Regions from separate parts of the Streptomyces nanhaiensis genome, predicted to be linked through region 2. Evidence: riboswitches for the same ligand, from Rfam matches in the RefSeq annotation. Region 2 holds a riboswitch; the other holds the start of a gene.

Region 1 (4,551 bases), on a different contig from region 2:
GGTGCCCTCCACGGTCGCCTGCGGGACGTGCAGCTACTGCCGGGTCGGCTACTACGCCCAGTGCGACAACGCCAACCCCGGCGGGCGCCGGGCGGGCACGGTGTTCTTCGGCGGTCCCGAGGCCGCCGGCGGCCTGGACGGGCTGCAGGCGGAGTACGCCCGGATCCCGTACGCCCACGTCGGGCTGGTGCCGCTGCCGGACACCGTCGACGACGCCCAGGCGATCCTGCTGTCCGACATCTACCCCACGGCGTGGTTCGGCGCGCGGCTGGCCGAGATCGGCTCCGGCGACACGGTCGCGATCCTCGGCGCCGGCCCCGTGGGCCAGTCCGCGATCGCCTGCGCCCGGCTGCAGGGCGCCGGGCGGATCATCGTGGTGGACGGCGTTGCCGACCGCCTGGACCTGGCCCGCGACCAGCACGCCGAGACGGTCGACTTCAACGCCGAGGAACCCGTCGAGGCGGTCCTGGACCTGACCGGCGGCATCGGTGTGGACCGGGTGGTCGACGCGGTCGGCGTCGACGCCGAGCGTCCCGCCCGCGGCCCGGCCGCCGAGGCCCTGGCCGGGCAGGCGCAGGATTTCGACCGCGAGCGCGACGAGGTCGCCCCCGAGCAGCGGCCCGACGGCGACACCTGGGTCCCCGGCGACGCGCCGTCGCTGGCGGCCCGCTGGGCGGTGCGGATGGCGGCCAAGGCCGGCACCGTCGGAACCATCGGGGTCTATCCGCCGCAGGTGGAGCACTATCCGTTCGGCGAGGCGTTCATGAAGAACCTCACCCTGCGGATGGGCAACTGCAACCACCGCCGCTACCTGCCCCGCCTGGTGTCCATGGTCGCCTCCGGCGAACTGGACCCCACCCCGCTGCTGACCCGCTGGGCCGAGGTCCCCGACGCCGTCGAGGCGTACCGGACGTTCGACCGCCGGGAGTCGGGCTGGACGAAGGTGGCCCTCGGCGTGGACGGCCACGGCTCGGTCGCCCCCGGCCTCGGTGAGGCGGCCGGTACCGGAGCGGCCACCACCGCGGGGACCGGGCGGACGGGGGGAAGGTGAGCGCCGCGGCAGCGTACGCGGGGAAGCGGGTCCGCGAGACCGGCGGCCCCCACCGCGCCGGGCGCCCGCGGACGGCCCGCGCCGAGCGAGGGGGAACGCCTCCGGCCGCTCCGGCGGGCCCGCCGAGTCCGGGACCGGGCGCCACCGACCGGGCGCCGAGCCCCCGGACGGCGGCCTGAACCGGGCCGCCGTCGGGCCGCAGCCGGACCGCGCAGCGGAAGCGGCCCCTCGCGTGAAGGCGTGCGAGGGGCCGCTTCCGCTGTCCGCCCCGTCTCGCGGGCACACCGGAAAACCGGCAAAACGCCTATGAGATGTCCAATTGGCCATTGAGGCGAAAAACCCCGGTGGGGAACTTATGGCAGCCATGTTCGCCAATGGCTCCTGTCGTGAACAACGCCCCATAAAGGACTGGTCGTTCGGGAGGTGTGCCGGGAATCACACCTTCGTGCTCCTCGTGTGCCCGCCGCTGAGATCCTTAATTGCCGGCGGCCGAAATTCCTGGCCGGAAAGCGTTTTGACGGGTGTGCCGCCCTCCGCGCCCCGGTTTCCGGCCGGTTGCCGGACACGCACGGCGGCCATGTTTGTCGGATCGGTGACAAAGTGAGGGGCCGTCGGATTTCCGGCGCCTTGTCTTCCGTGAATTCCCTGTGTTTATGTGGCCTGGCCTTCGCCGCCCATGGTGGGGGCTCCACCGCCGGGACGCCGAGTCCTGCCGCCCGGCCGGGGAGAGGCAGCAGCCGACCACGGCAGGAGCGGGGAAACCACATACGCGCCGTGCCGCGCCTTCGGCGGCCCGGCTTGGGGTGAAGCCGATTCCCGAAGCCCCTGACGCGAAGGGAACGGCCGGGCAACTCCAGCCCGAATCCGACAGCTAACCCCGCAGGCGTGGGAGAGGAAGCACACCCATGTCCCGTGGTCGTCACCGCCGCCCCCGCACACCCCTGATATCCCGTCAGTTCTCGCGCGTCTCCCTCGCGCTCACCGCCGGCGGCGCGGGCATCGCCGCGCCGCTGGTCGCCGCCGGCAGCGCGAACGCTGCCTCCACCGAGGTGTGGGAGAAGGTCGCCGAGTGCGAGGCCGGCGGCAACTGGTCCATCAACACCGGCAACGGCTACTTCGGCGGACTGCAGTTCTCCCAGTCCAGCTGGGAGGCCGCCGGCGGCACCGAGTACGCGCCGCGCGCCGACCTGGCCACCAAGGAGGAGCAGATCGCCGCCGGCGAGAAGCTGCTCGCCCTCCAGGGGCCGGGAGCCTGGCCCACCTGCGGACCCGCGGCCGGGCTCGGCCGGGACTCCGGCGCCCCGGCCGGCGGCACCGCCACCCAGACGCGCGGTGAGTCCAAGGTGAGAGCCGGGACGGAGACCGGGGCGAAGTCCGCGGCGAAGCCCCGGGGAGAGCGCGGGTCCACCGCCGGCTCCCACACCGTCGCCTCCGGCGACACCCTCCACTCGATCGCCACCAGCCACGGTGTCGAGGGCGGCTGGCAGGCCGTCTACGACGCCAACCGCGAGATCGTCGGCGGCAACCCGCACCTGATCTTCCCCGGCCAGGAACTGGCCCTGTCCGCCCGTTCCTCCGCTGGCGGACAGGAGCGCGCCCCGGAGCGCGCGGACCGGACACAGACCCGCCCGGCCGCCAAGAAGACCGTGCCCCAGGCCTCGCCGAAGGCCTACGCGAACAACCTCGACGGCTGGATCCGCGAGGCCCTGGACATCATGCGTGCCAACGGCATCCCCGGCACCTACGAGGGCATCCACCGCAACATCATCCGCGAGTCCGGCGGCAACCCGAACGCGATCAACAACTGGGACATCAACGCCCAGCGCGGCACCCCCTCGATCGGCCTGCTCCAGGTCATCAAGCCGACCTTCGACGCCTACCACGTCCCGGGCACGGCCAACAGCCAGTACGACCCGGTCGCCAACATCGTCGCGGCCTGCAACTACGCGGCCGACCGCTACGGCTCGATCGACAACGTCAACGGGCCCTACTGAGACGGCCGGGCCCGCGGGCCCGGCGGCCCCGCCCCCGCATCCCCGCCCCTTGTGGCGGCGCGAACGCGCCGCCACAAGGGGCGGGGCCCTTTCGGGGGGAGGCCCTCCACGGGATATCTTGATGTCGAGCAATGTTGCAGACGTGGAGCGGAGCACCCGGTGACTGACTCGACCATCATCTACACACAGACCGACGAGGCCCCGGCCCTGGCGACGTACTCGTTCCTGCCGGTGGTCAGGGCCTACGCCGCCAAGGCGGGTGTCGCCGTGGAGAGCCGCGACATCTCCCTGGCGGGGCGGATCATCGCGGTCTTCCCCGAGTACCTCAAGGAGGAGCAGCGCATCGGTGACGCGCTCACCGAGCTCGGCGAGCTGGCCAAGACCCCCCAGGCCAACATCATCAAGCTGCCGAACATCTCGGCCTCCATCCCGCAGCTCAAGGCCGCCGTCGCCGAGCTCCAGGAGAAGGGCTACGCGCTGCCGGACTACCCCGACGACCCCAAGACCGACGAGGAGCGGGAGATCCGCGCCCGCTACGACAAGGTCAAGGGAAGCGCCGTCAACCCGGTGCTGCGCGAGGGCAACTCCGACCGCCGCGCCCCCGCCTCGGTGAAGAACTACGCCAAGACCCACCCGCACCGCATGGGCGCCTGGACCCCCGAGTCCAGGACGAACGTCGCGACCATGGGCGTGGACGACTTCCGCTCCACCGAGAAGTCCGCGGTCCTCGCCGAGGACGGCGCCCTCCGCATCGAGCTGGTGGGCGACGACGGCTCCACCACCGTGCTGCGCGAGTCCGTACCCGTGCTCGCCGGCGAGGTCGTGGACGCGGCCGTCATGCGGGTGGCCGCGCTGCGCGAGTTCCTCAAGGAGCAGGTAGCCCGCGCCAAGGCCGAGGGCGTGCTGTTCTCGGTCCACCTGAAGGCCACCATGATGAAGGTCTCCGACCCGATCGTCTTCGGTCACGTGGTGCGCGCCTTCTTCCCGAAGACCTTCGCCGAGTACGGCCAGACCCTCGCCGCCGCCGGCCTCACTCCGAACGACGGCCTCGGCGGCATCCTCAAGGGCCTGGAGTCGCTGCCCGAGGGCGCGAAGATCAAGGAGTCCTTCGAGGCCGAGCTGGCCGAGGGCCCCGAGCTGGCCATGGTCGACTCCGACCGCGGCATCACCAACCTGCACGTCCCCAGCGACGTCATCGTCGACGCCTCCATGCCGGCCATGATCCGCACCTCCGGCCACATGTGGGGCCCCGACGGCCGGGAGCACGACACCCTCGCGGTCCTGCCCGACAGCTCCTACTCCGGCGTCTACCAGGCCGTCATCGACGACTGCCGCGCCAACGGCGCCTTCGACCCGGCCACCATGGGCTCGGTGCCCAACGTCGGCCTGATGGCGCAGAAGGCCGAGGAGTACGGCAGCCACGACAAGACCTTCGAGATCCCCGCCACCGGCACCGTCCGGGTGACCGACGGCGACGGCAACGTCGTGCTGGAGCAGACGGTCGGC
Region 2 (4,551 bases):
GGGCTGGCGGTGCTCTCCACCGTCGCGGCCTCCCGGATCACCGGCGACGCCCCGGACGCCCTCGCCCCCGGTTACGCCCTGGCCTTCCGCACCGGTGCGGTGGTCCTGGGGTGCTGTCTGCTGCTGGTCGCGCTGACGCTGCCGGGGGAGGGCCGCCGCGTCCGGTGAGGCGGCGGGCGTACGGGCCGCTCCGCCGGGCGTACGGGGGCCGCGTTAGCGTCGGAGGCGTGGACCACGAGAACGCCGGCGCCGACCGCCCCCCGCCCCCGCCCGCCGTACCGCCCGCTCCTGCCGCTCCTCACCCGCCCGCTCCTGCCGCTCCTCACCCACCCGCCCTGTTCTCGCACGAGTTCGCCACCGACCCCTACCCCGCGTACGCCTGGCTGCGCGAGCACGCGCCCGTGCACCGCACCGTGCTGCCCAGCGGGGTGGAGGCGTGGCTGGTGACGCGGTACGAGGACGCGCGCGAGACGCTGGCCGACCCGCGGCTGAGCAAGAACCCCGTCCACCACAGCGAGGCCGCGCACGGCAAGGGGAAGGTGGGGATCCCGGGCGAGCGCAGCGCCAACCTGATGACGCACCTGCTCAACATCGACCCGCCGGACCACACCCGGCTGCGGCGGCTGGTGTCCAAGGCGTTCACCCCGCGCCGGGTGGCGGCCTTCGAGCCGCGCGTACGGGAGCTGGCCGACCGGCTCATCGACGGCTTCGCGGCGCGCGGCAGCGCCGACCTCATCCACGAGTTCGCGTTCCCGCTGCCGATCCACGCCATCTGCGACATGCTCGGCGTCCCGGCCGAGGACCAGGACGACTTCCGCGACTGGGCGGGCATGATGCTGCGTCACGGCGGCGGCCCGCGCGGCGGGGTGGGCCGGGCGGTGAAGCGGATGCGCGCGTACCTGGCCGACCTGATCCACCGCAAGCGCGGCGACCTGGGCGAGGACCTGATCTCCGGCCTGATCCGGGCGAGCGACCACGGCGAGCACCTGACGGAGAACGAGGCCGCGGCGATGGCGTTCATCCTGCTGTTCGCCGGTTTCGAGACCACCGTCAACCTCATCGGCAACGGCACCTACGCGCTGCTGCGCCACCCGGGGCAGCGGCGGCTGTTCCAGGAGGCGTCGGCGGCGGGCGACACCGCACTGCTGCAGACGGCGGTGGAGGAACTGCTGCGCTACGACGGGCCGGTGGAGCTGGCGACCTGGCGGTTCGCCACCGAGCCGATGGAGATCGGCGGACAGCGGATCGCCACCGGCGATCCGGTGCTGGTGGTGCTGGCCGCCGCCGACCGCGACCCGTCGCGGTTCGCCGACCCGGACACCCTGGACCTCACGCGCGGTGACAATCCTCACCTCGGATACGGACACGGCATCCACTACTGCCTGGGGGCGCCGCTGGCGCGGCTGGAGGGGCGGATCGCCCTCACGGCCCTGCTGGGACGCCTCCCCGACCTGCGGCTCGCGGCGGAACCTGCCGATTTGCGCTGGCGGGGCGGCCTCATCATGCGCGGACTGCGCGAACTGCCGGTGGAGTTCGACCCGGTGCGCGGGTGACGCACAGTCATGTGCGTGATCAGTGCGTGATCTGCGAGACACTGACTTGTGATGATCGGCCCGGTGACGCTACGTTCAGCCGTCAACCGCTCGACCTTGTCATCTGTCCACGCACGAGAGGCTCCACACATGCTTTCCGGGAACGGTAGACACCGCCGCCCCCGCCAGGCTCCCGCCATCTTCGTCACGGCAGGAGTGACCGGCGCGGGATTCGCCATCCCCCTGCTCGGGGCGGCGGGCGCGCAGGCGGCAGACCTCGACACCTGGGACCGGGTCGCGCAGTGCGAGAGCGGCGGCCTGTGGAGCGCCGACACCGGCAACGGCTACTACGGAGGCCTCCAGCTCACCCAGGAGATCTGGGAGCAGTACGGCGGCACGTCGTACGCCGAGCGCCCCGACCTCGCCAGCCGCAGCCAGCAGGTCGCGGTGGCCGAGAAGATCCTCGCCGACCAGGGGCCGGAGGCCTGGCCCTCCTGCGGCGTCAATGCCGGGCTGCGCCACGACACCACCGGCGAGGCCCCGGCCATCGACCCGGGCAACCTCCTGCCGGAGGAGGACGCGCGGGACGGCGGGAGCGGCGGGGGCCTCCTGGACGGCGTCCTGCCGGGCGGCGACGCGGAGGAGGAGTCCCCGGCCGCCGGCGAGGACGAGGACGGGTCCGGCGGCGCGAAGGGCGGCGCCGGGGACGAGCGGAAGGCCCCGAAGGGCGGCGCCGCGGAGGACGGCACTGCACGGGACGGCGCCGAGGACGAGGGCGCGAAGGACGGCGGTGCGAAGGACGGCGCCCGCGCCGAGGCGGGAGAGGGCACCGGAAAGCACCGCGGCGAGCGCGACCCGCGCGAACTGGAGCTGGAACGCGGGGCGGAGAGCCGGGCGCCGGAGGGCCGGGAGGCCGCCGGCGACGAGCGGTCCGGGGAGGCCGCCGACCGCTCCGCCCGCGCCGAGCGCCCCGCGCTGGCGGGCACCGTGAGCGGTCTGGGCACCCGCGGGACGGACGAGGGCTACCTCGTGCGCCCCGGGGACTCGCTCGTGACGATCGCCCAGGAGCACGGCGTGCCGGGCGGCTGGAGCGGGCTGTACGAGAGCAACAAGGACGTCGTGGGCGAGGATCCGGACCTGATCCTGCCGGGACAGGAGCTCACTCTCGGATGAGCGCGGACGGCCCTGCGGGATGACCCTCCCGGGCGACTGCGGCGTGTCGTTCCTGTCCGGCCTAACGCTCCTCACCTGACCTGCGGGTTCCATCCGTGCGGGCGTCAGAAAGGGTGAACCGCGGGTTTCTGACATGCTTTGAGACGTATGCCCCGGTGTGCTTACCGTCGTGTCGCTCGCACCGCGAGTGCCACCGACCGCAGCGCCGAATCCTGCCGGCGGCCGGTGGGCAGTCGTCGCGTCAGCGCCGATGGCAGGAGCGGGGGAACCAGGTAGGCGCCGCCCAGGACCGCACGGTCCGAGGCGGCTTGGGGTGAAGTCGCCCGGGGCTCCGCGCCCCGGACGGCCGGGCTTGCTCACTGCCCGAACCCGACAGCTCACCTCGCAGGCGTCGGTGAGACAAGGGACGTCCATGCTGTTCACCGGCAAGGGGCACGACAGCCGCACCGCCAGAGCCGTCCGCGCGGCCGCGCTGACGGGCGCCGCGGGCGCCGCCATCGCCGTTCCGGTGGCGGGCGCGCCGGGCGCCTCGGCCGCCTCCGTCGACACCTGGGAGCGGGTGGCCCAGTGCGAGTCCGGCGGCGACTGGTCCATCAACACCGGCAACGGCTACTACGGCGGTCTGCAGTTCTCCCAGTCCAGCTGGGAGGCCGCCGGCGGCACCCGGTACGCGCCGCGCGCCGATCTGGCCACCAGGGAGCAGCAGATCGCCGTGGCCGAGCGGCTGCTGGCCATGCAGGGGCCGCGCGCCTGGGCCTGCGCCGAGAAGGGCGGCCTCACCGCCGACGGGCCCGCGGCCGAGGTGGACCCGGGCGGCGGCCGCTCCGTCGGCCCCGGCGCCGGGCGGACGTACTCCGAGTCGCGCGACCGCTCGCAGCCTCAGCCGCGGAACCAGTACCGGAGCCAGTCGCAGGAGCAGTCCCAGAAGCAGTCCGGGTCGCTGCCGCGGGGCGCCTCCGAGCGGGCGGACGACCACCGGGACGGCGCCGAGTCCGGCTACACGGTCAAGTCCGGCGACACGCTGCGCGCCATCGCCGCCGCCCACGGCACCACCTGGCAGCGGATCCACCAGGACAACGCCGACGTCATCGGCGACGACCCCAACCTGATCTTCCCCGGCCAGCAGCTCCGGGTCTGATCCCCTGCTGTGCCCGCCCCGGCGCCGCTCCCGTCACCCGGCGGCGCCAGCCCGGTGCGGTGTGTCACCTCCCCCGGCGGAGGGCGCGCCGCACCGGGTTTATTCAATTTGGAAACAAAATGCTCTCACCCGCGCTGAGCTGCGATTTCACCCTCCGTTCCGCCGTATGGCACGGGCTGTCGGCGAGGTGGCGTGCGCGGGCCGGATAGGCTCAGGGCACTGAGACCCGACACACACGCCCGACACACACGAAGGAGACCCTCGTGCCGTCCATCGACGTCGTAGTGGCCCGCGAGATCCTCGACTCGCGAGGCAACCCCACGGTCGAGGTCGAGGTCGGCCTCGACGACGGCAGCACCGGTCGTGCAGCCGTTCCGTCCGGCGCCTCCACGGGCGCCTTCGAGGCCCTTGAGCTGCGTGACGGAGACAAGAGCCGCTACGGCGGCAAGGGCGTCGAGAAGGCCGTCCTCGCCGTCATCGAGCAGATCGGCCCGGAGCTGGTCGGATACGACGCCACCGAGCAGCGCCTGATCGACCAGGCGATGTTCGACCTGGACGCCACCCCGGACAAGTCCTCCCTCGGCGCCAACGCCATCCTCGGCGTCTCGCTGGCCGTCGCCCACGCCGCCTCCGAGGCGTCCGACCTGCCGCTGTTCCGCTACCTCGGCGGGCCGAACGCGCACCTGCTGCCGGTGCCGATGATGAACA

What was found. Region 2 has a riboswitch for cyclic di-AMP ahead of ACLIYP_RS18155 (transglycosylase family protein). Riboswitches for the same ligand answer to the same signal wherever they lie in the genome.
Region 1: it holds a riboswitch for cyclic di-AMP, as region 2 does, so the genes downstream of both, ACLIYP_RS07630 (transglycosylase family protein) here and ACLIYP_RS18155 (transglycosylase family protein) in region 2, are expected to answer to the same signal.

Annotation. Positions count from the first base shown of each region.
Region 1 covers NZ_JBKJFM010000018.1:34,957-39,507, reverse strand. Annotated here, with positions in the region: gene ACLIYP_RS07635 (zinc-dependent alcohol dehydrogenase) at 1-1,051, shown strand, start outside; cyclic di-AMP (ydaO/yuaA leader) riboswitch at 1,777-1,950, shown strand; gene ACLIYP_RS07630 (transglycosylase family protein) at 1,957-3,045, shown strand; gene ACLIYP_RS07625 (NADP-dependent isocitrate dehydrogenase) at 3,205-4,551, shown strand, end outside.
Region 2 covers NZ_JBKJFM010000081.1:1,814-6,364, forward strand. Annotated here, with positions in the region: gene ACLIYP_RS18140 (MFS transporter) at 1-168, shown strand, start outside; gene ACLIYP_RS18145 (cytochrome P450 family protein) at 336-1,553, shown strand; gene ACLIYP_RS18150 (transglycosylase family protein) at 1,749-2,705, shown strand; cyclic di-AMP (ydaO/yuaA leader) riboswitch at 2,941-3,111, shown strand; gene ACLIYP_RS18155 (transglycosylase family protein) at 3,118-3,843, shown strand; gene eno (phosphopyruvate hydratase) at 4,107-4,551, shown strand, end outside.